One region of the Clostridium sp. Marseille-Q7071 genome, then DNA from elsewhere that is predicted to be linked to it. Evidence: riboswitches for the same ligand, from Rfam matches in the RefSeq annotation. Region 1 holds a riboswitch; each other region holds the start of a gene.
What was found. A riboswitch is a leader RNA that binds a small molecule or an ion and turns the genes downstream of it on or off. The one in region 1 is predicted to bind S-adenosylmethionine.

Region 1 (10,157 bases):
AGAAGATATATTAGAAAAAAGATTGAATATTGCTCGTCAAATCTACAATACTTGTCTTGGAGAGATTCTTTCAAGATATAGATTAATGCAAAGACAAAAAGAATATGGTCTTGCAATGAAAATGGAAAAAGGTAAAAAACGTAATGCAATGTTCAATAAACTTAGAAAAGATTTTGGTGTAACTAAGTTTGATCTAAACAAATATGTGAAACCTATGGGGCAAAAGTTTAAACAAAACTTAGGTTCTCAAATGGTTCAAGAAATCGCAGAACGTTCTTTTACTTCTTTTGAAAAACTAATGTTTGGAGAAGCTAAGAAAGTTAGATTTAAAGATTTCAGTAAGTTCTATTCTGTACGTGAAAAAGGAAATATCACAGGCTTTAGATATTTTGAAGATAGAAACGTAATGGAATGGCTTGGGCTAACAATGCCAGTAATCATAAAAAGAAATGACGAGTATGCAAATCAATGTTTTTTAGATAAATTAAAGTTTTGCAAACTTGTCAAAAAAGTTATCCGCGGTAAAAATAGATATTTTGTTCAAATGACTTTCGAGGGTGTTCCACCAAAAAAGAACAACCGTAAGGTTTCTACTGATGAAAATTCTCGTGTAGGCCTAGATATTGGTACTTCTACTCTTGCTATAGCAAGTGAAAAAGAAGTTAAAATATTAGAACTTGCAGAAGATATAAATATAGACGAAAAACTTAAAAGAGCTCTTCAAAGAAAACTTGATAGACAACGTAGAGCAAATAATCCTAACAAATATAATGAAGATGGCACAATTAAAGTAGGAAATCGTGACAAATGGGTTCAAAGTAAAAGTTATATCAAAACTAAATTTGCACTTTCTGAAATTCAAAGGAAAATAGCCGATAAGAGAAAACAATCTCATAATAAACTTGCTAATCACATACTTTCTCTTGGTCTTGATGTAAGAGTTGAAACTATGAATTTTAAAGGACTTCAAAAAAAGGCAAAAGAAATTACTATAAATGAGAAAACTGGAAAGATTAATCGCAAGAAAAGATTTGGAAAATCTCTTAGTAACAAAGCCCCGAGTATGCTTATAACTCTTATAGATAAGAAACTTCAATACTACAGTCTTTCAATTAAGAAAATAAATACTTACAAAGTTAAAGCAAGTCAATTTGAACACTTCACAGAAACTTATGTTAAAAAGCCATTATCAAAACGTTGGAATGAATTTGAACAAGGAAATATTCAAAGAGATATGTATTCTGCATTTCTAATAATGAATACAAAGGATAACTTAAAAGAAGTAGATATAGATAGAGCAAATGCAACTTTTGAAAACTTCTTCAAGTTGCATAATAAAGAAATAAAAAGAATTAGAAAATTAGATAAAAAACAAATAAGTAGCATAGGACTCTAAAAGTCTATACTACTTTGGGGCATATGGTTTTGAACCGAGCCAATATGATAAACCCCGTAGGGTGATAATAGTTTCAACGGAAACTTTGCCCGATAAAGTCTTAGGGAAACCAAGCCAGTATTTGGTGTTAACCGATATTGCTTTAGCAATTATCGGCTATCCAAAAGAAGTTTGGATAGTACCTAAGAACCTTATGACTTTAGTCGTGAGAGATTCAGCTGCGAAGAATGTAATATAGCTGTTACAAATTATCAACAGTCTTAGCAGTTACATAAATTAGAGGTGTTAGGATAGTGATAAGAAAAAGTAAGATGTTTTTATTGGTTTTAGAACTTCATCTTAACCCTTCATTTTTCTAAAAGCTAGTGGTGTTTTTCCGTGAACTTTTTAAACATTTTTACGAAGTTTCCACTATAATTATATCCAAGGATTTTAGATATTTCATCAATACTTAATTCTGTTGTAGTTAATAGATTTTCTGCCATTGTCATTTTAATGGAAGTAGTATATTGACTAATACACATATGATATTTTGCTAAAAAGCCTGCTTTTAATTTTTGTTCATTTAGAAATACCATTTTACTTAAGCTTTTAATGGTAGGAGGATTGCAGGCTTCTTTTGTTAAAATATTGTGGGCTTTTTGTATTGCATTGGAATCTGAGGCAGTTAAAGTAATATGCCTATTTTTCCCCATTTTAATATGACCATAATTTAATGACAAACTCCTTTCATTTGATATTTCTATCATTCTATGATAATTTTAGTTAGCTAATTATATTATCGCTTAAAATTAAAAACACCCTACATTTCTGCAGAGTTCCGTAAATTCAATAACGATTCGCTACTGAGTTTTAATTTTTGTTCTGGCTTTAAAGGTAACAGCTGAGTCTCGTTCAACCTAGAAATTTAATGCGAATTCCCATAATAAATACTAAAAATAAAACGAATAGTATAGCCAAAACAAAAAGCACTATACCTATCACTATCAGTACCTTATCTAATTTTTCTGAATTGAATACCTTTCTTAAAGTTGTATAAATCAGTATGCCTAAGATTCCACCAAGAGTGTTAGTCAAGAGATCAGTTATATCCGTAGCGCCGACCGCTAAAATGGATTGACTCACTTCAATAAAAAGACTAAACAATAAAATATAGATGGCATTTTTAACCATTGAACTTTTTTTGTTCACTATTTCTATCAAAATACCTAAGGGAACAAAAATAATAATATTGTAGACAACTTCTTTGACGCCACCTGACGCTCCAAATGGTATCAAGTTAATATGTCGTAATTGCTCACCAGAAAATACTCGATTAAGTACATCATTCAGCGAAACTGAAAATTTAAAAAGCAATATCCAGATCAAAACGATGAAGTAAAGATATAAAAGAATTTTACCTGCTTTTTTCATGTGAATGCCTCCTTCGTATTTGAATGCTTTATTTATTATATCACGAGGTGTCGAGTCAATTTAGCATTTATACAAAAATAAGCGCCAAGGAATATGCTGGGGAGTGTATCAGACTTTTCAACAGCAGTAGCAACTAGACAGCAATAATTAATTTAGGACTTATACTATTTGTTAAGTGGAATGTAAGAGAACTGGAATAAAATTTTATTTAGAAAAGTGTTGACAATTACTGTTATGGATAATATAATAAATCCAATAACTAAATATAACTTATCTAGAGCGGTGGAGGGACTGGCCCAATGATACCCGACAACCAGCATTCTCATTCGAATGAAATGGTGTTAATTCCTACAGATTGTAAAATCTGAAAGATAAGGACGATAGCAAATTTTATGATACAATTTATTGTTTATTAAAGTTAATCATGCTGTTTTCCTTATAGGAAAGCAGCTTTTTTATTATATAAAAGAATTAAAGAATTAAAATATTAATAACTAAATATAACTTATCCAGAGTGGCGGAGGAACTGGTCCTATGAAGCCCGACAACCAGCATTCTCATTCGAATGTAGTGGTGTTAATTCCTGCAGATTGTGAAATCTGAGAGATAAGGATGTCAGCAAATTTTATGATACAATTTATTGTTTATTAAAGTTAATCATGCTGCTTTCCTTATAGGAGAGCAGCTTTTTTATTACATAAAAGAATTAAATAATTAAAATGTTAATAACTAAATATAACTTATCCAGAGTGGTGGAGGGACTGGCCCAATGATACCCGACAACCAGCATTCTCATTCGAATGTAGTGGTGTCAATTCCTGCAGATTGTAAAATCTGAGAGATAAGGATGTCAGCAAATTTTATAATGCAATTTTATTGCTTATTAAATTTAATCATTGCTGTTTTCCTTATAGGAGAACAGCTTTTTTTTATAGTGTTTGATTAAATATATTAATAAAAATGTGAATTGAAAGGATGATTAAAATGAAATCAAAAAAAATACTATCATTAGCAGCGGCGCTTGCATTAAGTTTAGGCCTAATAGCATGTGGAAAGACTAATGACCTAAAAACTACAACTGATGCTCCGGCAAAAGACATAATAGTAGGTGTGTGTGCTGGACCTTATGGTGACATGTTTAAAGATGCAATTCAACCTTCCCTAGAAGAAAAGGGCTATAAGATAACTATTAAGGAATTTAGTGATTATGTTCAACCCAACAAAGCACTTGCAAATAAAGAAATTAACCTCAATATGTTTCAGCATTCTGTGTATCTTGAGAAATTTGGCGCTGGAAATAATTTAAATTTAACTGCAATTGCAGAAATACCAACAGCAGGTATGGGAGTTTATTCAAATAAAGTTAAATCCTTAGATGAACTAAAAGAAGGTGCTCTAGTTACAATACCGGATGATCCTACAAATTTAACAAGAGCATTAAAGGTACTAGAAGCTGCAGGGCTTATTACAATAGATCCTAAAGTTGAAAATTCAATAGCAACAGAAAAAGATCTTTCAGAGAATCCCAAAAAGCTTGAGTTTAAGCTTATAGAAGCACCACAGCTTCCAAGGACTTTAGATAGCGCAGATTTAGCAGTTATAAATGGGAACTTTGCAATTGCTGCAGGACTTAACCCTAGCGAAGCTTTATATAATGAAAAACTTAGTGATGGATATATAAATGTTATAGCAGTAAGAACAGAAGATGCAGATTCTCAGTTATCAAAAGATGTATTAGAGGTAGTTAAATCTTCTAAGTTTAAATCAGTAATTGATGATCCTAAGGGACAATATAAAGCTTTTCAAAAGCCAGCTGATTATTAATAAAAAGGAGTCATGTTGAATGATAGAACTTAAAAATATTAATGTGAAATTCAAACAAAAAAGCGATGAACTTCATGCTGTTTCAGATGTTTCCCTCAGAATTAAAAGAGGGGATATATTCGGAATAGTTGGTTCAAGTGGTGCTGGAAAAAGTACATTATTACGAACAATTAATCTTTTAGAGAAGCCTTCCAGTGGGGAAATAATGATCAATAATAAAAACATTATAAATTATAAAGGGAAAGAATTAAGAGAATTAAGACGAGGAATAGGCATGATATTTCAGCACTTTAATTTAGTTTTAAACAAAACTGTTTATGAGAATATTGGATTTTCACTTAAAACTGCTGGTAAAACTAAAGAAGAAATCAATATTAGGGTTAATGAACTTCTTCAGGTTGTTGGATTAAAAGATAAAGCTGAGGTCTACCCTTCAAAATTAAGCGGAGGACAAAAGCAAAGAGTAGGAATTGCAAGAGCAATGGCTAATAATGCCAAAATATTATTGTGTGATGAACCAACCTCAGCACTTGACCTTGAAACTACAGCATCTATTTTAAAGCTTCTCAAAGATATAAATGAACAATTTGGAATGACCATTGTAATTATTACTCATGAATTAGAGGTCATAAAGTCAATATGTAATAGAGTTGCAGTAATGGATAAAGGAAAAGTTGTAGAAGAAAGGCTGGTTTACGATTTATTTGCAAATCCTCAAAATGAATATACAAAACAGCTTTTAGCACATTCCTCAAATTTTCAGTTGCCAGAAGAACTTATTAAGAGTTTAAAAGGTCACATTGTAAAGCTTAAATATGTTGGAGAAACTGCTACAGAGCCTATATTATCGACACTTTCAAGTAAGTACAATGTGATTTTCAGCATACTTCAAGGAAAAATAGAGTACATTGGAGATTTACCTATGGGAACATTGTATATAACCATCAGCGGCAATGATGAAAGTATAGCTGAAGCTATTCAATATTTAAAAAATAACACATATAGTACGGAGGTGATTAGACATGTTATCCAATAATTTTAACCTTTTTGAAGAATTAATATTAGCACTTAATGAAACTTTTATTATGGTTTCTGTTTCACTAATAGTTTCCATAATAATTGGCGGGCTCCTTGGACTTTTACTTTTTTTAAGTTCTAACCACTTATTTTTTAAAAACAGGATGTTAAATGGAGTTTCAGGGATCATTATAAATGTTACAAGATCAATACCATTTATAATACTTTTAGTACTGCTTATACCAATTAGCAGCGCAATTATGCATACAACCATTGGTCCAGCTGCAGTTATAGTGCCACTTTCAGTATCAGCAATAGCTTTTTATGCAAGGCTTTCAGAAGCTTCATTTAGTGAGGTAAATATGGGGGTTTTAGAGGCAGGAGTAGCCTCTGGTGCTAAATCCATAGAGATAATAATTCACATACTTATACCAGAAGCTCTTCCGCAGCTTATAAATGGAATTACTATAACAGCTATTTCTCTTATTGGATTTTCAGCTATGGCAGGTACTGTAGGGGGAGGTGGTATAGGCAATTTAGCAATTAGATATGGTTATCAACGTTACAATACCACAGTAATGCTAACTTGTGTTGGTGTATTAATCATAATAGTTCAAGGCTTGCAATTGTTAGGTGATTTTTCTGCAAAGCAAGTAAATAAAAAATAAATGTAGGGGGTTTTTAATAATGAGTGAGAAAAAATATTGGGATGAAGAAATAGAAACATTACCAAGGGCAGAGCTTGAGGCGTTACAAGAAAGGGAACTTAAAGAAATATTAGAATTGTCATATAGCAACTCTACGTACTATAAAGAAGCTTTTGATGCAGCTGGGGTAAAACCTTCTGATTTTCAAAAACTTTCAGACATAACTAAATTTCCATTTGTAGATAAACAAATAGAACGTAAACGCCAAACTAAAAGCCCGATTTTGGGAGATATGGTTGCTGTAAGTGAAGATGAAGTGGTTTTCGTTTCTGCTTCAAGCGGATCAACTGGAGTTCCTACCCTAAGTCCTTTTACAAAACAGGATTTTGATGAATTTCAAGATGTAGAAAGCAGACTTTTTTATGCAGCAGGCATGAGGAAAAATGATAGATATGTGCATGCACTTAACTTTTCACTTTTTGTAGGAGGACCAGATGTTATTGGTGCTCAAAACCTTGGTGCACTATGTATCTGGGCAGGAACAATTCCTTCAGAAAGACTTTTATTCATTTTAAAGGAGTTTCAACCAACAGTAATTTGGACAACGCCCTCATATGCCTGGTTTTTAGGAGAAACTGCTAAGAAAAATGGAATTGATCCAGCTAAAGATTTATCAATAAATAAAATTATAGTTGCAGGAGAAGCTGGCGGGTCCATTGATGCAACAAGAGATGCCATTGAGGAGCTTTGGGGAGCAAAGGTTTATGATTTCTTTGGAATATCTGATATATTTGGTGCTTGTGCAGGTATGTGTGAAGCTAGAAATGGACTTCATATTGCAGAAGACCACCTGCTAGTTGAAGTCTTAGATTTAGAAACAGGAACACCAGTAGCTGATGGTGAACGCGGAGAGATAGTACTTACCACTTTAAGAAAAAAAGCACGTCCTATGATTCGATTTAGGACAGGCGATATTGGTATTGTTGACAGAAGTCCATGTATTTGTGGAAGAACACATGCAAGAATAAATGTAGTTGGAAGACTGGATGATATGTTCATAGTTTCAGGAGTTAATGTATTCCCTAGTGATATAGAATTTGTTCTTCGCAAACTTAAAGGAATTACGGGGGAATATGTAATCCGCATTTTAGAAGAAAGTTTTACTATTAAATATATAGTAGAAATAGAAAAATCAATAGACAACAATGAATCTGATGAAGAAGTAAAAGCTAAGGTTTCTGCAGCACTTAAAGCAAGATTAGGAGTGAAGCCAAAAGATGTAGTAGTGCTAGAGGATGGAACTTTGCCAAGGGCTACTCATAAGGCTAAACGTCTTATAGATGAAAGAAAAGTAAATTATACTATTTGAAAATAAGAAAAAAATTAAAGACGAGTTATTAAATTTTAAAAAGGAAGTGTATTATGGTGAATTTGAGCAATAGAACAGATTGTTTCACTGAGTCAATAATTAGAAAAATGACAAGAATTTCAAATGAATATAATGCAGTAAACCTATCACAAGGATTTCCAGACTTTGATCCACCTAAAGAATTATTAGATTCTTTAAGTGATACTGTATACAAAGATATTCATCAATATTCCATTACTTGGGGGGCGCAGAACTTTAGGGAATCACTTGCGAAAAAACAGTCAAAATTTATGGGGATAAACATTGATCCAAATAGTGAGATTGTTGTAACTTGTGGAAGTACAGAAGCAATGATGGTAGCAATGATGACAGTTTGCAATCAAGGGGATAAGGTTATAGTCTTTTCACCTTTTTATGAAAATTATACTGCAGATACTATTTTATCAGGAGCAGAACCTATATTTGTTTCCTTACGTTCACCAGATTATAATTTTGATGTTTCTGAATTGGAAGCAGCTTTTAAACAAAATCCTAAAGCTATTATACTCTGTAATCCATCAAATCCAACTGGAAAAGTATTTACTTATGATGAACTTAAAATTATCGCTGATTTAGCAGAAAAATATGATACTTTTGTAATTACAGATGAGGTCTATGAGCATATAATCTATGCTCCACATAAGCACACATATTTTGCATCACTTCCAAATATGTTTGAGAGAACTATTTCTTGTAGTTCTTTATCAAAAACATATTCAATAACTGGGTGGAGATTAGGATACATTATAGCTCCGGCAACAATTGTTAATGTAGCAAAAAAAGTTCATGATTTTCTTACAGTTGGAGCAGCGGCACCTTTGCAAGAGGCAGCGGTTACAGCTTTGAATTTTGAGGATACTTATTATGAAGAGTTACAAAAGACTTATACAAAGAAGAGAGATTTATTTTTAAGAGGGCTTGACGATATAGGATTAACCTATACAACCCCACAAGGTGCTTACTATATAATGATTGATGTCTCAGAATTTAGCAGGGACAATGATGTTAAGTTTTGTGAGTGGTTAGCAAAAGAAGTTGGTGTTGCTGCAGTACCTGGTTCGAGCTTCTTTAGAGAAGAAGTTAATCATTTAATAAGGCTTCATTTCGCTAAAAAGACAGAGACATTAGAAGAGGCGCTTAACCGTCTTTCTTTATTAAAACATAAGGCAAGGGGATTAGGATTATGATTGAAATAAGATGGCATGGCAGAGGTGGTCAAGGAGCATTTACTGCAGCAAAAATTTTAGGTGCTTCTGCCTCTTTATTTGAAAATAAATATTCACTTGCTTTTCCATCCTTTGGTCCAGAAAGAAGAGGAGCGCCAATACAGTCCTTTACTAAAATTGATGATAAGAAAATTATTGATAGAAGTGAAATAAAAAAATGTGATTATATAGTTTTACTAGACGAGACGCTTTTTGATAAGGAATACATCAAGGATTTAAAGCCGCAGGGAAAAGTAATCATTAATAGCAGTCACTCTGAAAAATATGAAGAATATAGTGAATTTGTAGTTACCTTTGATGCAACACAAATAGCTTTAGATATCTTAAAGCGACCTACTACAAATACTGCTATGATTGGTGCACTTATTGGTTTATCAAAGATTATAAGCATTGGAGCTGTAATTTCAGGTTGTGAAAACTATTTGAAAGGTTCAGTTCTAGAGAAAAATAGAGAAGTTATACTGGCTTCTTACAATAAGGTGAGGGGTGAATAATATGAATAAGCCAAGATTAAGACAATATACAAAGCCTTCTCATATATCGGAATATCCTTTAGGGCCTTGCTATAAAGCTGGACATCTTGTCACAAAAAATGCAGGATGGAGAAATGAGAAGCCTATTATAGATCATGAAAAATGTGTTAATTGTTTTCAATGTTATATGTATTGTCCTGATGGAGTTATCTTTAAGAGGGATAGCAATATCGATATAGATTATAATTTTTGCAAAGGTTGTGGAATATGTGCCAAGGTATGCATTCCAAAAGCTATAAAAATGGAAAGAGAGGTGTAAATAATGGCGGAAAGAAAAGCTTTTTTATCTGGGAATGATGCCTTGGCAGAGGGGGTAAGACTTGCGCGACCTCAGGTTATCTCGGCTTATCCAATTACTCCACAAACAACTGTTGTAGAAAGGCTTTCTGAAATGGTGGAGGAAGGTAGCTTAAAAAGTGAATATATTCATGTAGAGTCAGAACATTCAGCTTTATCTGCGGCAATGGGTTCAAGTGCAGTAGGTGCAAGAACCTTCACCGCTACATCCTCACAAGGGTTACTTTATATGGCAGAATGTCTTCAGTATGCTAGTGGTGGAAGATTCCCAATTGTTATGATGAATGCTAATCGTTCTACAGCACTTCCTTGGAATATTTATGGGGACCAAAGAGATTCACTTTCCCAGCTTGACTGTGGTTGGATACAGGTATATGTAGAAGATGCCCAAGAAAG
Region 2 (10,157 bases), 4.5 Mb from region 1:
CTGCTGGACCTGTTGGACCTGTTGCTCCAGTTGCTCCTGCTGGACCGGTTGGACCGGTTGGGCCCGCTTGGCCTGCTGGACCGGTTGGACCTGTTGCTCCCGTTGCTCCTGCTGAACCGGTTGGACCGGTTGGACCTGTCGCTCCCGTCGCTCCCGTTGCTCCCGTTGGACCGGTTGGACCTGTTGGACCTACAACACATTGTATGCAGTGATTACAATGATTACAATGATTATGACAACATCCTCTAGAGATACTTCTTTCTCCATACTCTTCTAATTCATCATCTTCATCATAATAATAAAATTCAACTTCAATATAAGGTGAATTGTCGCTCCTACTTGAATCATATTGTATTAAAGTAGCCGTATCATTTTCTAATCCAACTAAAGTCATTCCATAATTAGGATACTTATTATTAATCCATCCATTTACAAATGAAGTAATATCAAATTCAATATAAGAATCAACTTTTACATCATCCATAGTAGTACAATAGAAATCTTCAGAATAACTTGGGGAATGATTCCAAGTAGCTAGATAATCATCAAAATCTTCTACATTTCTATAAAGTCTAATATCTTCATTAAATAAGTGCATGTCTAACTTATGACTTACATATAAATATAAAGAGGCTTTTTCTATTTTTACATTCTCATTCTCAAAATCACTAAAATCAAATTTTAGCAATGATCTAAACAATTTATTGAATGGTTGAGTTATCGATTTATTACCTGTAAATAAATATCTTACATTTGAAAAATTAGCATTAAAAAACTGTGATGTCACAAAAATATCCGCTTTAGGATACAATGTTATATTATTCATATATATATCCCCCCTATCATATTTATTTTATGCTTAAATCTATAAATTGGTTATAGTTATTTATACATTTATGATAGTAAGTATCTTAAATAGAATAACCTTTATTTTTAGTAAAATTTATTCTATTTAAAATCTAAATTATTTTTCTATTTTAACTAAATTACTTTAAAAATTATAAGTTACATAAAAGGATTATTATGTTTTAAAACTTTTAATTATATTTTTCTTAATAAAAAATAATGCTATGTATACAATATTGTACACATAGCATTATTTTTAAGCCGTTTGACCTGGTCTTTGACCCCACACTCGCCTGCTGGAGCTTTCGCTACCCAGATTTACCCTCTCACTACTAACCCTCTCGTTTTTCACGGCAGGACTTACTTCTAAGCCGCACCATGCTCATTAAAACTTTGTTTAACTTACGTGGATCGTTTTGCCTGCGACTGGCATCGACTTTCAACCACAAACCCGACTCATATTTTATTATTATACTACACTTTTTGAAGCAGTCAAGATGTATACTCTTCCAGCTCCAAATTTTTTTAATAATTTTACACAATTTACAGCTGTGGCCCCAGTAGTTATAACATCATCAATTAATAAAATATTTTTTCCCTTAATACATAACTTCTCATTAAACTTAAAACAATCACAAACATTGCTCCATCTTTCTTCCTTATCTAATCCTATTTGATCCTTAGTTTCTTTGAATTTTTCTAATATATCTAAGCAAGGTTTATTAATTTTAGAAGATGCTACCTGAGCTAGAAGTTTAGCTTGATTATATCCTCTTTTTCTTCTTACATTTTTACTTATAGGTACAAAAGTAATTATATCAACTTTTAAAGCTTCTTTCTCAATTAAATCACTCATATAATTACCTAAAAGCTCTGCTGCTAAATAATTATTAAAATATTTTAAAGACAATACAAGTTTTTTAATAATGTCATCATGCTTTGCTATAATATAGCATTTATATCTCTTATTTTCCCTTATTATATAAAAACTCTTATTAATAAACTTTATTTTGCTTTCACAACTATTACATATTATTTTATCTTTAGTATAAGATTTACATATAATGCATTGTTCTTTCGTCGGATATATTACTAAAGATATACAATGTATTAAATATTTTAAAACTTTAAAAATCCTTCTTCCCACGCTTTCCTATTTAATTCTCTCATTATAAATTTAGCCTTATGTATATCTTGTGTTTCTTCTTTACAAAGAAAAATCACTTCTCCTCGTTCTAATGATTCCGCTCTTTCTACCTTACTTGTAATATAAACTAGAGTTTTATAATCATAAATTTTATCATCTGCAAAAAATACTATTACATTAATATTATTTAAATCTTCATGAAACTCATCATAATCATCGGTAATTAAAATACTATTATTTGAAAATAAAAATTTTTTAACATATGTCTTATCTTTTTTGTCTTTTATATGGTAATATATATTTTCTGTTAATTTTCTTTTTAATTTATCCATATAACTATAAATATTTAGAACTTTAACCTTATCTGGTACATATATTATAGTTCTTCTATTTAAAGATATAGCCCAAGTTAAATATTCATAAGCTGCTAATGGTAAATCTTCATTTATGTTAATTCTCGTAGTAATTACTCTTGGTTCAATTAGTGGTGTTTTATTCTTATTCATAGGAAAATATATATTATCATCCTTTAAAAACACAGATTCAATAGAATATGAAATAGCTATTCCACTATCACTACAAAGCCCAATTAGAATTCTTTCTATACTCTTTTTATCTTGAAGTGGCATATATCCTAAATCATCAAAGATAATTAAATCATATCTATTACCTAAGTATAATGCCCTATTATAGTTACATATAATCATCTTATCTTTAACTTCCTGTGATGAGTCTTTTAAATACACATATTTTTCTTTATTAATATGATTTAGAATCTCTATTTTATCTTCAACTTCATTAGTTATATACACTATAGATTTACTATTATTTAAATAATAGAATATGGTAGCTAAAAAAATTGTAGCTGTATTATAAAAATAAGAAATAACATTTAATCTATCATGTTTATTTCGACAATATCTTAATATATCTTGACTTACTTCTTCCTTACCTCTAAACATGTTTATATTTATAGCCATAGTTATCTCCTCAAATCATATATCAAATATTTCTTCTATTCTCCATTTTAGTCCTGAATATCTTTCAAAAGTTCTATCATTATCTTTCATAAAACTAATAGCTTTTTGCGAACCTACAAGAACAACCATTTGTTTTGCTCTGGTTATACCTGTATATAATAAGTTTCTATTCATAAGTAGTGGTGGCCCCATAAACATTGGCATTATAACTACAGGAAATTCACTACCTTGACTCTTATGTATAGTTATTGCATAGGCAAGTGTAAGTTCATCTAAAAATACAGAGTCGTACTCTACAATTTTATCATCTTCAAAACTAACTACAACTGTATCATTTTCTTCTTTAATATCAATTATATAGCCTACATCACCATTAAATACCCCAACACCAGTAGCTTCGTCTTCTGTATTATATTTATTCCACTTTAAAGTATAATTATTTTTTGTTTGCATTACCTTATCACCAATTCTAAAAACTATATCTCTAAATTCCTTTTCCAATTTATCTTTTGATTGAGGATTTAATATATTTTGAAGCTCTCTATTCAAATTATCTATTCCAACTATACCCTTTTTCATAGGAGATAAAATTTGTATGTGCTTTGTTTTATCCCATGATCTATTAAATTTGGGAAGTCTAGTATTTATTAAAGATATAATTTGTTCTAATATCTTTTCTGTATCATAACATTCTATAAAATAAAAATCGCTACCTTTTTTATTTAACATAGGCATTTTACCATCATTAATTAAGTGAGCATTTACTGTTATCATACTTTCTTTACCCTGTCTAAATATTTCATTAAGTCTTACAGTCCTTATAGAATTACTCTCTATAATATCTCTAAGCACATTTCCTGGACCTACAGATGGAAGTTGATCTACATCTCCTACTATTATTAATCTTGTGCCCAATGATATTGCTCCTAAAAGGTTATTCATTAAATTAATATCTATCATTGAAGCCTCATCTACTATTAGAACATCACATACAAGAGGACTACTTTCATCTCTCAAAAGTTCAATACCTTCTTCTCCTGCACCTATCTCTAAAAGTCTATGAATAGTTTTGGCTTCTCTTCCAGTAGCTTCTGTCATTCTTTTTGCAGCACGACCTGTAGGCGCAGCCATAAATACCTTCATACCAGCCTTTTCAAATATGCTAACAATACAGTTAATTATTGTAGTCTTTCCTGTGCCAGGACCTCCTGTAATAACTTCAACCCCATAAGATATTGCTCCTTTTATAGCCTCAATTTGTGATTTTGCAAACTTTAAATTATTTTCTTTTTCAAAAGACTTTATTTCCTTTTCTCCATTAACCTCTAACTCATCATAGGAATTTGATGCAAGTTCAACAATTTTTCTTGTTACACCCAATTCTGCATAAAGATATGGAATAGTAAAAACTGCACTTTCTCCATATATATTCTCTATCTTTAATTTTCCTTCTAAAACACTATCATATACGGATTTTTGAATGTTTTCTTCATCAACAGATAAAATCTCTTTACACCTAACAATAAGCCTCTCTAATGGCATATATGTGTTTCCTAAAAGGCAAAATTCATTTACAACATATCTTATTCCACTTTTAATTCTAAAAGGAGAATCTTTATCTATGCCTAAATTTTTTGCTATATTGTCTGCTGTTTTAAAACCTATTCCTGATATAGTTTCTGTTAATATATATGGATTTTCTTTAACAATTCCTACAGAATTTGCTCCAAATCTTTTATATATTTTCATACATTGATTAGCGGAGATTCCATAGGTTTGAAAAAAAATCATAATGCTTCTAAGTTCTTTTTGTGAGGAATAAGATTTCATTATAAGTTCAATTTTTTTCTCCCCTATACCATTAATTTCTCTTAATCGCTCTATATTATTATCTAAAACTTCTAAAGTTCTTTCTCCAAAAAAATCAACTATCTTTTTTGCAGTAACAGGTCCTATTCCTGAGATAACCCCACTAGCTAAATACTTCTCTATCCCTAAAATACTACTTGGTAAAATTTCTTCAATACTTAGTACTTTTAGCTGTTCACCAAATTTAGGATGAATTACCCACTCTCCAGTTACCTTATAATGCTGACCTTCACTAATATAAGGGATTATACCTACAATAGTTTTTTTAATATTACCATTTCTTATATTGGCAATGGTATAACCATTATCCTCATTTTTAAAGACAATATCATCTATTATCCCTGTTATATCTGTCATGAAAATCTCTCCTAAAAATTCTTCTTTTGATTAATTATAACATAGCCCCTTATAGGGTTTCTAATTTTAAACCCAATATATAGATAAATCTAATTGCCTTATTAAAGTATTTCAATGTACAACCTAAAATAATGCACAATTCACAATTAAGGGAAAAATTAGTTCTTCACCTCTAGGGAATAGTTTAATCAATGGAGAATTAAGAATTGACAATTGACAACTATAGTTGAAATTAATTCTGTAAATTAATTTCTTTAAATAGATCTTTTAATTAAAGTGACTATGTCACTTTAAAAATAAATCAATTTTAAATTTCTCAGATTCTGCTGAGAAATGTCCATAATTGTGAATTTTGCATTAATTGTGAATTTTGCATTGTAAATTGTGAATTAAATATAATATACCCTATTCATAATATATTTTTACCATTTCAGAATCATTACAAACCTTTTAAATGTAAATTAACAATTTTCTATTTAATGATTAATATATGTAGCATTATATATAAAATAAAACCCTGTACTAAATCAAGTACAGGGTTTTATTACTATATATATCTTCTAATTTGAGCTACTTTACTTAATTTTTCCCATGGAAGATCTAAGTCTGTTCTTCCGAAGTGTCCATAAGCAGCTGTTTGTCTGTATATCGGTCTTCTTAATTCTAATTCTTTTATTATAGCACCAGGTCTTAAATCGAATACTTCTTTAATTATTTCGACAATCTTATCATCTGATACCTTTCCTGTTCCAAAAGTATCAACTTCAATTGATACAGGATTAGCTACTCCTATAGCGTATGCAAGTTCTACTTCTAGTTTATATGCAACTCCTGCAGCTACTAGATTTTTAGCCACCCATCTTGCAGCATATGCAGCTGAACGGTCAACTTTTGTTGGATCTTTTCCTGAGAATGCTCCACCGCCATGTCTTCCGTATCCACCATAAGTGTCAACAATTATTTTTCTTCCTGTTAATCCTGAATCACCTTGTGGTCCACCTATAACAAACTTTCCAGTTGGATTAATATAGTATTTAGTATTTTCATCTAATAATTCAGATGGTACTATAGCATTTATAACATGTTTCATTAAGTCTTCATAAATTTGCTCTTGAGAAACATCTGGGCAATGTTGAGTTGATATAACTATTGTATCTATTCTTACTGGTTTTTCATCCTCATATTCAACTGTAACTTGAGTTTTTCCATCTGGTCTTAAATATGATAAAGTTCCGTTTTTTCTAATTTCTGCCAATCTTCTTGATAATCTATGAGCCATAGCTATTGGAAGAGGCATATATTCTTCAGTTTCAGATGTAGCAAATCCAAACATCATTCCCTGATCTCCAGCTCCTACAGCTTCAATTTCCTCTTTTTCTTGTCCTCTTTTTTCTATTGCCTCATCAACACCTTGAGCTATATCTGGAGATTGTTCATCAATAGATGTTAATACAGCACAAGTATTGCAATCAAATCCAAATTTAGCCCTTGTATACCCTATTTCTTCTACAGTTTTTCTAACTACCTTTGGAATATCTACATAACAATTAGTAGTTATCTCTCCCATAACCATAACCATACCAGTAGTTACTGCTGTTTCACAAGCTACTCTAGCATTAGGATCGTTCTCTAATATACTATCTAAAACCGCATCTGATATTTGATCACACATTTTATCTGGATGTCCTTCTGTAACTGACTCTGAAGTAAATAATCTTCTCATTTCTTAATCTCCTCCTCACTACGTTTATAAAATAAAAAAACTCTTCTTAGATAAGAAGAGGCTAAATATACATACTTGCACTCTCTTATCTTGCAGAATTACTTCCGCAGGAATTGGCACCGTTGTACATACGCACCGGTTGCCGGGTTTCACAGGGCCCGTTTCCCTCCACCTCTCTTGATAAGAGTAAATATTTTATTATTAAGTTTACTAGATAAATACTAACATAATGTCATTTCCCTGTCAACATTGCTACTGTAAATTATATTAAGGAGAAAATTTTCCCACAAATCTTACATATATTACAAAAAGACACTCTATAAGGATGTCTTTTGCAATATATACATAATCTAGGTATAACTTATTTTAAGTCAAAAGTAATTGCAATTTATTTTCAGTCAAAGTCTCTATTAAATAAACTTAATAAATTCTAAATTACTATCCCTTCCTCTCTCCCCATAATTTTTTTATACGTAAAAATACCTAAGGTATCTGATAAAAACCATCCAATAGGAATTGCTAAACATATCCCAGTAAATCCTAAAGGTGTTATTGCAAGACCATATGCCAAGAGTACTCTAGTTCCTTGGGAAACAAAAGTGAGAATAATAGACACATTAACTTCGCCAAGTCCACGATAAAACCCATAAAACATTTGTAAAAATCCAAGCAATGTATAAGTAACACATACAATACGTAAATAATACACGCTAACTTCAATAACATCAATAGCTTCCTTCTTAACGAAAATTAATACCAACTGTGGTGCAAAAACAAAAACCAGTATAGAAATAGCCAGCGAAAATATAACTATAACTTTTGAAACACCACGGATCCCTTCACGAATTCTTTTCATATTTCCTGCACCTTTATTTTGCGCAACATAGGTAGAAAAAGCATTACCAAAATCCTGCATAGGTATATTAGCAAAAGAATCAATCTTTGAAGCAGCTGCAAAGTACCGCCATTACTATAGCACCAAAAGTATTAACGATACTTTGAATCATCATCATACCAAAGCTTGATGCAGATTGTTGTACAGCAGTTAAAATAGAATAACTAGCAACTGTTTTAAACATCTGCCTATCAAATACAATATCTTGACGCTTAAATTTAATAAAATCTATACGTTTAATTGCATACACAGCACAGCTAACCGCTGAAATACCTGAGCAATAAATGTTGCCAATGCAACACCTGTTACTTCCATATTTAATATTATAGTAAAAACCAAGTCTAAAATTATATTGATTACAGCAGATAAAATTAAAAAGTAAAGTGGGGATTTGGAATCGCCAATAGCTCTAAGTAAAAAAGAAAATGCATTATAAACTCCTGAAAAAATTAGCCCTGCAAATATAAATCTCAAATAATCAGCAGCATATGCTCTTGTTTCTGGTGGCATTTGAAACAACTGAATTATTTGCCCCATAAATAGAGATGTTATTACCGTAAGCGTAATGCTTATAATAAAAATAAATATAAAGGAAGTTGAAATTGCTTTTTTCAATTCTTCATATCGCTTTGCACCAAAAAGTTGAGAAAAAAGTGCAGACGCTCCCATAGAAAGCCCAATCAAAATAGATGTCACAAATGTCATAATTGCAAAGGATGAACCAACAGCAGCTAATGCCTCTTTTCCCACAAATCGACCCACAATAATTGTATCAACAATATTATAAAATTGCTGAAACAAATTACCAATAAACATTGGAATTGCAAATCGAATGATCATCTTCATTGGCTTCCCTTTTGTCATATCAGTTTCCAAATCAAACACCTCCAAATATCTATTTAAGTTAAAAACTTAAATTTCGTCTTCTAGAATAGCATTTTTTCTTTTTTCACATAATTTAAAGTAATCTATATATCTTTAAATTATTGAAATAAATTATGTTCAATTTAATATAGGATTGTAAGCAATAGCTAGTCCACCAGTTACAGGATTCTTATAAATTTCACAATCAATTTCATATACGTGCTTTATAAGCTCTTTTGTTAGAATTTCATTAGGAACTCCATTTGCAATTACTTCTCCACTTTTTAAAACATATAAAATATCACAATAGGTTGCAGCAAGAGAAAGATCATGTAATGCAGCCAAAGTGCCAACTTTTAAAGACTTAACAATTGATAAAATTTGTAATTGGTATTTAATATCTAAATGATTTGTTGGTTCATCAAGTATTAAAAATTTAGGTTGCTGAGCAATAGCTCTAGCTAATATAACTCTTTGTTTTTCACCGCCGGAAAGAGTTAGATAACTTCTATTTGAATATGAAACTAAATCTACTTTCTTAAGGGCTTCATTAACAATTTCATAATCACTTTTATTATTTGATTGCATTAAATTTTTGTGAGGGGTTCTACCCATCATGACCATTTCATATACAGTAAAGTCAAAACTCATATCATTAAATTGTCCAACAACTCCCATTGTTTTGGAAATTGACTTTGGACTAGATTTTAAAACATCTTTCTCATCTAAAAATACCGATCCTTGTTTAGGCTTAATTACTTTATATATACTTTTTAACAAAGTGGATTTTCCACATCCATTAAAAGGCCCAATAATACCAACAAATTGTCCACTACCAACATAGAGAGAAATGTCTTTTATAATATCAGCTCCTGAAAGTGCAACTTGCATATTATCAACTTTTAAATTCATATTATTTTCCTCCAAATCCGTAACTTTTCTTAATTAACATATACATAAACATAGGAGCACCAAGAAGAGCTGTGACAATACCAATTGGCAATTCACCTTTTGGTATGATTGTTCTTGCCAATATATCTGTCCAAATAAGGAAAATCGCACTAGTAAGGATACCTGCTGGTAAAAGCCGCTTATGATCAGAACCAACAACACTTCTAACTATATGAGGAATAATTAAACCAACGAATCCAATGATACCGCATGTTGCTACAATTACACCTGTAACTATAGATGAAATAACCATATAAAGCCTTCTATAAAAATTAAGATTAATTCCTAAAGTAACTGCAGCTTCATCGCCCACTAACATTGTGTTCATTATTCTTGATTGTAACAAGAAAAAATAATAGCTATCATCACAACCGTTCCGATTAAGGGTAAATCCTCCCACTTGGCAGAAGCAAGACTACCCATTGTCCAAAAAGTTATAGAACGAATTCCTTCTGAGTCTTTTGCAAAATAAACAATAAAATTTGAAAATGCACTACATAACGCATTAATTACTGTTCCAGCAAG
Region 3 (10,157 bases), 4.4 Mb from region 1:
GGATCAATTCCATTAACAGTTGCTGGCGGTGGAGAGGCTGTAAAAAAACTTACTCAAGGAGTAATTGATGCTCCTATATCTACTAGCGAAACTATTTTTAATCCTGTTATGCTTGGAATTGTAATCGTTTTATTTTTAACCTTACCTTTGGTAAATAGAGCAATGCATCCTAGCGAAAAGGAAACAGTACTTATTGATCCTTCTTTATTAGAAGAAGCTAAGGTTGAGGCTGCCAGCACTGTTGACATGACTCCTGCTGATAAAATTGAAAATAGTCCTGTAATTTCAATAATTTTGTGTTTGCTTGGTTTTTCTTATATAATTTATTACTTTATAGAAAATGGATTTAATTTAAATCTTGATATTGTTAATACTATATTCTTATTTTTAGGAATTTTACTTCATAAAACACCTAAAAATTATGTAGCTGCTATATCAGATGCTGCAAAAGGTGCTTCCGGTATTTTACTACAATTCCCATTCTATGCTGGACTTACTGGAATGATGATTGGAGCAAATTCATCTGGTATTTCAGTTGCTGGATTAATTTCAACCGGCTTTGTTTCAATTTCAAATAGAGTTACTTTCCCTGTATTTTCTTTCCTAAGTGCAGGTATAGTTAACTTCTTTGTTCCTTCTGGAGGCGGACAATGGGCGGTTCAAGCTCCTATTATGCTACCTGCTGGTCAAGCTTTAGGAGTATCTCCAGCAATAACTTCTATGTCCATTGCATGGGGTGATGCATGGACAAACATGATACAACCATTCTGGGCATTACCAGCCTTAGGAATCGCTGGACTAGGTGCTAAGGACATAATGGGATACTGTATAGTTGACCTTATATATTCAGGATTAGTAATAACAGCTGGATTCCTATTGTGTGGTATCATATTCTAAAACAATTGGCTTTTTTCTAACATTTAAAGGGATAGTATTAACTATCCCTTCTTTTTATTAAAACTATGACTTTTCATATAAAGTATCTAATTTAATGAATTTATAATTTCATCTGTCACTTTAAATAAAAATGGATTATGAGATACTATTTTAATAAATAATAAAACATACACTATCCTTTAATTATATTTACCATTAGAATTACGTGCCAATTACGAATATAAGATAGAGCCATGATAACCATTTATGTCCTTAGCAAATTGGTTTACGTTTTGGAGAACATAATTTTCCCCAACAGAAACTCCGACAACAACTGTCATCATCACTTATCGCAAATATATTTTTGTTTATAGATTTTACTAAATATTTCATTATATTTTCTCCTCCTTTTTTATTAGTGCAAATTAATAAAAAACGATTAAAATAATATAATTTTAGAAAATATTTAATAATAATTTTTTATTAGAAAATGAATAATTAGTAGTTTTTAGCATGGTTCAGCTTTAGCACCACTACATAGTTTTCCCCAGCAAAATGTTGGGCAACATGGGCCAGGACTTGATGCAAATATCTTCATGTTTTTTGGGCTTACTAAATATTTCATTTTATTTTCCCCCTTATATTTTTACTATAAATAATTAATTACTAAACTTGTTAATCTTTTAAATAGTCTCTAATTTTTTAGCATGGTTCAGCTTTAGCACCACTACATAGTTTTCCCCAGCAAAATGTTGGGCAACATGGTATTTTCAGGACTTGATGCAAATATCTTCATGTTTTTTGGGCTTACTAAATATTTCATTTTATTTCCTCCTCTTCTAATTTAAGTTTTATTGATTTATATGGACATTGTTTTCCCTCTAATCATGATAAGATTACTTTAAAAGGAAATACAATGAACAATACCAACAATAAATTTTACATCTTGCAGTTCTTATAAATCATTAAAAGCTTAGCAAGAACTATGAATCATTGGCTACTGATAAGTAATGGTTAGCAGCCTTCTTTAAGTAATCTTCTAATACGTATTTATATTCTGAACACCTAATAGAATCAAATTCATCTATTCTATATCTTGGACATCCACCCATGCATATAGGTAGTATATTACAATCTTTACATCTTACATCTTCACTAGCATCATATAAAAGATATTTAAATATATTATTAGCATTTGCCTTTTCTTCATTTAAGCTACCTATGCTTAAATTTTCCATTCCTATATCACTCCAGCATTTATATAAATATCCTTTAGGGTCTATAACATAGCTATTTATCATATCTGCACCACAATAATTGTGAACTAACGAAGGGTATCTTATTGGAGTATCTTCTTCAAATCCATATTTTACAAGTTTACCCGCAAATTTAAGTTGTGCTTCTGAAAAAGCTTGTCTACTTAAACATTTCTTATTTTCATAGCAATTATTGGTTGGTTCCACAAATCCTAGATATACTAAAATATTATTTTCAGTATTAATATGATTTATTTCTTTAAGAACTTCCTCCACTTTTTCTTCATTTTCCCTATCTACATTTATTCTTACAGATATTCTATTGATGTATTTTTTAATAATATCTAAATTAGAAATTATTTTGTCATAAGTTCCTTGTCCACCTAAAAGAAATCTTCTCTTATCATGGGTATCTTTTGGTCCATCTAACGTTATCTGCATAGATAAAATATTACATTCCTTTAATTTCTTAGCAATATCTTCTGTTATACCAAATCCATTGCTAATCATCTGCCCAATATAAGTAATATTCTTTTCTTCACAAATCTTAATTATCTCTTTAGACATCTTTTCAATCACATCCATCGCTAAAAGAGGTTCCCCTCCATACCAAACAATTGATAAAGTATGTATACTTGATGAATGTTGTTTTATTAATTCTATTATTTGTTTCTGTATATCTTCATCCATTACAGTAGTATTTCTACTATTTTTTTCATAGCAATACACACATCCAAAATTACAATTTAATGTAGGCGCTATAGTAAGTCCTAGTGAAGTTGTCCCAAATCTACTTTTAAATAATGAATATCTTATTTCTTTTAGTTCATCATAATCATCCTGTACAATAAATCCCCCATATTCCAAATCATTAAGTAATTCTTCACTAATGCTATTTTTTTCTTTCTCAAAATCTAAAAATTTATTTAAATCTTTCTTATCCATCAAAGCTAATGAATTAGTTCTAGCGTTATAAGCCACTACTTTTTTCTCATCTCTTTCAAAATCAAAGAAAAAATTGTATCTAGATTTTTTCATATTATTTTTCCCTCGCTTTCTGCTTTGTATCTATATATTCTATATTGTTGAATTTTTTCCTTCTTATGTAATTATTTTTTTAATATTCAAAAGTAATTGTTATAAATTCATCTTATTTTATTGAAAATTATTTAAAATATACAATTTAATAAGCTTATTTACTAAATTTAACTCTAAATTACATATTAAAAAAGTTAAATAAATATGAGATTTAAACCAAAAAAAAATTTGAAGGGGCTGTTTTAGAATTAATTTAAAAAATTAATTCTAAAACAGCCCCTTTGCATCAATACATTATAAAATTCCTTAAAATGACGGTATTATACTTCCATTATATTTCTCTTCTATAAATTTTTTAATTTTTTCTGAAGCTATAGCTTCACATAGAGCTTTTATATCTTCTTTATCTTCATTTCCACTTTTAACTGCTATTATATTAGCATAAGGTGATTCCTTATCTTCAATTACTATAGCATCTTTAGTAGGATTTAAATTAGCTTGCAGTGCATAATTTGTATTAATTATAGAAGCTTCCACATCATCTAAAGTTCTTGAGAGTTGAGGTGCATCTATTTCTTGTATCTTTATATTCTTAGGATTCTCTACTATATCTAATTTAGAAACTAAATCTTTGTTTTGAAGTTTTATAATTTTATTTTCCTCTAATAGTTTTAATGCTCTTGATCCATTAGTAGGATCATTTGGTATTGTTATAGTTATACCGTCTTTTAATTCATCTAAGTTTTTTATTTTCTTTGAATATAATCCTAATGGCTCTAAATGAACTTTATTTAATGCAACTATATTAGTTTTGTGATTCTTATTAAATTCTTCGAGATATGGAATATGTTGAAAAAAGTTTGCGTCCAGCTCACCATCTTCTACTGCTCTGTTAGGTAATACATAGTCGGAAAAAACTTTAATTTCAAGCTCATATCCTTTTTCTTTTAATATTGGTTTAACTTCCTCTAATATTTCTGCATGAGGTACTGCTGTTGCACCTACTGTTAATTTTTTACTATCAGCTTTTTTCCCACATGCTCCTAATGTAAAGACTAATAAACCACTCAATATTATTGTTAAAATTTTTTTCATTTAAATTACCTCCCTATTATTTCAATTTCTTATAAACTATATTTCCAAAGGATTGAATGCATTGTACTAAAAGTATTAATACAATAATCGTATATATCATTACCTTTTCATTAAACATGTTGTATCCATACATTATAGCAACAGAGCCTAATCCTCCTGCCCCTACTGCACCAGCCATTGCTGAATATCCTATGATAGTGATTGTAGTTAAAGTTATAGCTGATATTATAGAAGGCATAGCTTCCTTTACTATTACTTTAAATAATATTTGAAAGTTGCTGGCTCCAAAGGATTTGGCTGCTTCTATCAATGATTTATCTACCTCATTTAATGCTGACTCTACTACCCTTGCGACAAAAGGTGCCGCTCCTATAGTTAAAGGTACAATCGCTGCTTTTTCACCAATTATTGATCCTGTTAAAACTTTAGTCAAAGGAATTATGGCTATTATTAATATTATAAAAGGAAATGATCTTAAAATATTTATAACCACATCTAGAGCTTTATATATTAATCTATTAGGCTTTAATCCATCTCTATTAGTAACTGTCAATACTAATGCTAATAAAAACCCCAATATTACAGCAAATATTGTAGACCAAAATACCATATATAAAGTCTCTAAAAAACCTTTTAATAATATACCTTTTAATAGGGTTATAATCTCACTACTCATTATTAATCACCTCCCAAGATATATTTCTAGTTGAAAGATAATCAATAACTTTTTCTTTATTACAATTATCAATATTAATTACGAGACTTCCTAGCACATCGTCTCTAAATCTTTCAAGCTTTCCCCACACTATAGACATATCAATATTTAATTCTCTTGCCATAGAAGTTATAATGCTTTCATTAGATGCTTCTTTAGGAAAAAATATTTTTATATTTACTCCACTAGCTGGAACAATTTCTTCCTCTCCTATCAATCTTTTTAAAGCTTTAGGCGGCTTTATAAAAAGCTCTTCAACCTCTCCCATCTCTACTATTTCTCCACTCTCCATAATTGCAACCCTATTACAAGCTTCTCTTATTACTTCCATTTGATGAGTAACTATAATTATAGTTATGTTAAGTCTTTCATTAATCTCTCTAAGAAGATTTAGTATATCCTTAGTTGTTTTTGGATCCAATGCAGAAGTTGCTTCATCACATAAAAGTATATGCGGATCTAAAGCTAATGCCCTAGCTATTGCTACTCTTTGTTTTTGTCCTCCACTAAGCTCTTTAGGTTTAGAATTAACTTTATCTTCTAAATTAACTACCTTTAATAGTTCTAAAACTTTTGACTTTATATAATTTTTATCAAATCCCCAGCATTCTAATGGTAACGCAATATTTTCAAATACAGTTTTCCTTTCAAGAAGAGAAAAATTTTGAAAAATCATTCCTAAATTTTTTCTAAATTCTCTCAGTTCCTTTCCTTGCAAGTTATTTATTTCTCTATTTTCTATTTTTATAATGCCACTATCATACTTTTCTAGTTTATTTAGACATCTTAGTAATGTAGACTTACCTACACCACTATGACCAACTATGCCAAATATTTCTCCTTTATTTATCTTTAAGTTTATATCCTTCAGTACTTTTAAGTCTCCGAAGCTTTTTTCTACTGACAAAATTTCTATCAAAAGTATCACCCCTTTTTTTAGTACATAATTTGCTATACACTATATCTATTTCATAATTGTGAATAATTTTTAATATTACTAAAAACTTTTTTCTATCATAAAAGAAATCAATAAAGTTCTAGATATAAATTACTAATTATTATAATTAGCTGCTTATATTCTAAGATACTTATTTAGTATCTTCAAAAATTGACTTGTGAATGTATCACTACAGCTTTCATTTTATTATTTCATCAGAATATAGTAATAACTCAAACTTAAGTCGAATTTTATATCTTACTAGCAGGAAATAGATATTGTATCTTAATTAATTGTTTTATCTTATATATATTAGATGATAAATATTATCTAAAAATAGTAAATATTGTATAATAAATATTATTCGCGAATAAATAAATTAAAGCCCGAGGAAATCCTCGGGCTTGATATACCAAAGTATCCTCATCTCTCAACATAACGTTGCAGGATTTAGCACCAATGTACATAATGTACTGGTTGCCGGGTTTCATAGGGCCAGTCCCTCCACCACTCTTAATAAGTGTTATTATTTTTTTATTATTTTTTTCTTACATACTATTCTATATCTATTTTAAATTTTTTTCAAGTACTTTTAATTTTTTTTCAATTTTAATTTGAGTTTTTTTAGTCCTTCTCCTAAATAATCCTTATATACAACCATTAACAGAATGATTTCACCTATTCCTATAAGTATATAAACTAAGTTAACTTCCATAAAAGTTGAGTATAATACGTAGAGTGTTAATGCTACGGTCATTATAGAGAATTCCTTTATATGATAGTTAACTCTAAAATGCTTTAAAGATATAAAAGTTCTCATAGCAAAGAATATTATATAAGAAATTCCTGTTGAAATAGCTGCACCTTTTGCACCATATATAGGTACTAATATAATATTACCTATTATATTAGCTATGCATGATACTGCTGCAATATATATATGTGATCTAGGATTTTTAAGGAAATTAATTCCCATAACAGTAGTTTCAGATATTGTGTACATTATTGGCATAAAACTTAAGAATGGAATTAAGAAAATAGCACTTCTATATTCTTTACCAAGTAATAATATTATTAAATCTCTAAATAATATTAGAAGTATGCCTCCAAGCATCATTACCACTGTTATTAATAAGTTCATTTTCTCAAAAAACTTTGTATCATTAGGATCTTTTTCATAACGTTCAAATGCTACTGGAACCCAAAATGTTGTAAAAGAACTTTGAATTATATTTAATATAGAAATAATTTTAAAAGCTGATCCATATATTCCAACTTCATTCAAGTCATTAAAATGTTTAATCGCTATTTTATCTGCTGATTGGAAAAGCCAAGTGATTACAAAAGTAAATAGCAATGGTATTCCATATTCTAATATTTCTTTTTGACTTCTCTTATAATCTTTTTTATTTAAAGTAAATATGTTCCAATAATTAAGTTCTACCACTACCCCCACCAATGTAACTACAAGATTAGAGAAAAAGGCTGCATAAGCTAGTGTTCTAAAATCTCTGTTAAAAAATCCTGCTGATAGAAGTATAAATATTAAATTTGAAACTTTCTGTGCTATTAAAAGTGCAGAATATGCTTTTCCCTTTTGCTGCATTCTAATTAGCATAGTTGCAAATCTATTAAGTATTAGAAATGTTGTATGTACTATTAATAATATAATTATTCTTATACTATATTCTCCAAATAAATAGTTAGATATTTGTTTGCCAAATAAAACTAATATCAATATAGAAGCTATATTTAGTATAAAAGGAATTTTTAAACAACTAAAGAGTAAGTTCTTTCTGTCCTCCTCTTTCTCTTCATAAAAAAATCTAACAAAGGCTTGGTCTATTCCACAAATTATAAAAGCCATTGTTATATTTGTGTATAACTCAAACATTGAAAATTTACCAAATTCCTCTGGTGATAAAAGTCTAGTAGTTATAGGAGTTGTTACAACTGCTATAAGAATGCTAATCCAACTTCCAATGGAAAAAGATAAAAACTTACTTATCAAACTATCCTTCTTCATAATAGTTCTCCTTCATTTAACGTTCTCTTTATAGTTGTCTTAAAAGACATATAACTTTATTTTATACTTCTATATTATTATGTCAATATTTTAGTTCCCTTAACATATAGTCATAATGGTTAAAAAGTTGTTGTATATCTAAGTATAGCTATGCCTTTAAATATTTTAATTAACAACTTTGTCAATGGAGAATTGACGAGGACAATTGACATTTAAGGTCGAAATTAATTCTCAATTAGTTAAAGCATCTTAATTTTTCATATAATAAATTAAGATGTTTTTAATTTTGCTGTAGTATATATAAACTATTTCTTAATATACTTTTTAATAAATATTGATATTCCCCTATTTATATAATCTTTATAAAGTATATATAATAATAAAAGCTCTCCAATTCCTATAAATATATAAATCATATTAACCTTATTAAAAGTTGCATATAGTACATAAGATGTAAATGCCAATGTTATAATTGAAAATTTCTTTAAGTGATAATTTACTTTAAAATGCTTTAGTGAAATAGAAGTTCTCATTATAAAAAATATAATGTTAGAAAGCCCTGTAGAAATAGCTGCTCCCTTTCCTCCATACATAGGAACTAATATGATATTCCCTATTAAGTTTAATACAAGACATACTACTGAAATATGAATATGAGCTTTAGGATTTTTAAGAAAATTAATTCCTATAACAGTTGTTTCAGATATGGCGTACATTATTGGCATAAGTGTTAAAAATGGAATAATAAATCTTGCTACTCTATATTCTACCAAGAATAAGTATTATTAAATCTCTAAAAAGTATTAAGAGTATTCCTCCTAAAAACATGACTATGGTTATAATTTGATTCATGTTCTCAAAAAATTTTACATTTTCAGGTTCATTTTTATATTTTTCAAAAGCCACAGGTGTCCAAAATGTAGAAAAAGAACTTTTAACTATATCAATTATTGTTATAACAAATAATGCTGAACCATAAATTCCAACTTCTGATTTTTTACAAAAATACTCTATAGTTCCTATATCTGCCGTTTGAAATAAAATTGATATTAATGTTGTAAAAGCTAATGGAACGCCATAATTTAAAATTTCTTTTTGAGCTTTACCATTTTGGTGATTTTTTAAAGTGAAAGGATTCCATATTTCTAATTCTACCAATATAGCAATAAGTGTCATTACTAAATTTGAGAAAAAAGCTGCATATGCTAAGGTCATAAAATTACTACCATATCTAATACTATAAACTATTATAAAAATTAAATTTGAGATTTTCTGTGCTACTACTAACGCTGAAAAAGTTTTTCCTTTTTGCTTCATTCTAATTATGGTTGTGGAAAACCTATTAAGTATTAAGAAAGTAGTATGTAGCCCTAATAGTATAATTATTCTTTTATTACCTTCAAATAAATATGAGCTAATAGCATTTCCAAATATAATTAAAAATAATATAGAAATAAGATTAACTATAAAAGGCGTTTTTAAACATTTAAAAAGTAAATTCTTTCTATGATTTTCACCATCATCATAAAAAAATCTAATAAAAGCACTATCAGTACCACAAATAATACAAGCCATAGCAACGCTTGTATACATTTCAAACATTTTAAAAACACCTAAATCGTGAGTTTTTATAAGTCTTGTGATAATCATTGATTGAAAAAATCCTATTATAATAGCTATCCAGCTTCCAATAGAAAATGATAAAAATTTTTTAAATAAATTATTATTACTCATAATTAAACCCCTTAAATCCTATCTAGTAAAATCCATTATAAAAAATAATGGAGACTTTAATTTTATAATTTAAAAAAATAAACTAAACTATAAGGCTTAGTTTAAACAAGATTATTCTATAACTTTTATACCTATATTCTACTTTTGTGCTTTAAACCCTTTTCTACAAAATTTTAATCCTTATACATAAATTCTTTATATTTTGAACAATATATAGTTATAAAGAGTATTAAGGAGGTTTTCTCATGAAGAAAAAATCCATTCCTCTAGTTTATCCATTAGAATCTGAAAACCATAATAATTTTCATAGTATCTCCTATGATATTGAATTATCTTATGAAAAAAAAGATACGATAAAAGATTGGACTTATCATTATTTACCTGTGGAAAATCATTGCAATTGTGATTTTAATACCAATGTATATTTAAATGAATTTCATGAAGATCTATCTATTGATAGTAAAGATACAAACTATATAC

Region 2: another riboswitch for S-adenosylmethionine. It lies ahead of metK (methionine adenosyltransferase); the one in region 1 lies ahead of ACWPW7_RS22555 (MetQ/NlpA family ABC transporter substrate-binding protein).
Region 3: another riboswitch for S-adenosylmethionine. It lies ahead of ACWPW7_RS01605 (methionine ABC transporter ATP-binding protein); the one in region 1 lies ahead of ACWPW7_RS22555 (MetQ/NlpA family ABC transporter substrate-binding protein).

What each region holds. Positions count from the first base shown of each region.
Region 1 covers NZ_CBCOPR010000001.1:4,743,672-4,753,828, reverse strand. Annotated here, with positions in the region: gene ACWPW7_RS22570 (RNA-guided endonuclease TnpB family protein) at 1-1,396, shown strand, start outside; partial or broken gene ACWPW7_RS22565 (helix-turn-helix domain-containing protein) at 1,736-2,112, opposite strand; gene ACWPW7_RS22560 (VanZ family protein) at 2,291-2,809, opposite strand; SAM riboswitch class I at 3,077-3,187, shown strand; SAM riboswitch class I at 3,312-3,422, shown strand; SAM riboswitch class I at 3,547-3,657, shown strand; gene ACWPW7_RS22555 (MetQ/NlpA family ABC transporter substrate-binding protein) at 3,794-4,633, shown strand; gene ACWPW7_RS22550 (methionine ABC transporter ATP-binding protein) at 4,653-5,669, shown strand; gene ACWPW7_RS22545 (methionine ABC transporter permease) at 5,656-6,318, shown strand; gene ACWPW7_RS22540 (phenylacetate--CoA ligase family protein) at 6,338-7,666, shown strand; gene ACWPW7_RS22535 (pyridoxal phosphate-dependent aminotransferase) at 7,720-8,892, shown strand; gene ACWPW7_RS22530 (2-oxoacid:acceptor oxidoreductase family protein) at 8,889-9,425, shown strand; gene ACWPW7_RS22525 (4Fe-4S dicluster-binding protein) at 9,427-9,723, shown strand; gene ACWPW7_RS22520 (transketolase C-terminal domain-containing protein) at 9,727-10,157, shown strand, end outside.
Region 2 covers NZ_CBCOPR010000001.1:229,143-239,299, forward strand. Annotated here, with positions in the region: partial or broken gene ACWPW7_RS01025 (hypothetical protein) at 1-316, opposite strand, end outside; partial or broken gene ACWPW7_RS01030 (DNRLRE domain-containing protein) at 317-826, opposite strand; gene ACWPW7_RS01035 (ComF family protein) at 1,316-1,993, opposite strand; gene ACWPW7_RS01040 (hypothetical protein) at 1,966-2,973, opposite strand; gene recD2 (SF1B family DNA helicase RecD2) at 2,989-5,199, opposite strand; gene metK (methionine adenosyltransferase) at 5,747-6,922, opposite strand; SAM riboswitch class I at 7,005-7,109, opposite strand; partial or broken gene ACWPW7_RS01055 (MATE family efflux transporter) at 7,353-8,693, opposite strand; gene ACWPW7_RS01060 (ABC transporter ATP-binding protein) at 8,820-9,593, opposite strand; partial or broken gene ACWPW7_RS01065 (FecCD family ABC transporter permease) at 9,595-10,157, opposite strand, start outside.
Region 3 covers NZ_CBCOPR010000001.1:347,173-357,329, forward strand. Annotated here, with positions in the region: gene ACWPW7_RS01585 (short-chain fatty acid transporter) at 1-897, shown strand, start outside; gene ACWPW7_RS01590 (radical SAM protein) at 1,860-3,170, opposite strand; gene ACWPW7_RS01595 (MetQ/NlpA family ABC transporter substrate-binding protein) at 3,477-4,265, opposite strand; gene ACWPW7_RS01600 (methionine ABC transporter permease) at 4,282-4,941, opposite strand; gene ACWPW7_RS01605 (methionine ABC transporter ATP-binding protein) at 4,934-5,899, opposite strand; SAM riboswitch class I at 6,338-6,440, opposite strand; gene ACWPW7_RS01610 (lipopolysaccharide biosynthesis protein) at 6,510-7,943, opposite strand; gene ACWPW7_RS01615 (hypothetical protein) at 8,249-8,668, opposite strand; gene ACWPW7_RS01620 (oligosaccharide flippase family protein) at 8,703-9,677, opposite strand; gene ACWPW7_RS01625 (hypothetical protein) at 9,923-10,157, shown strand, end outside.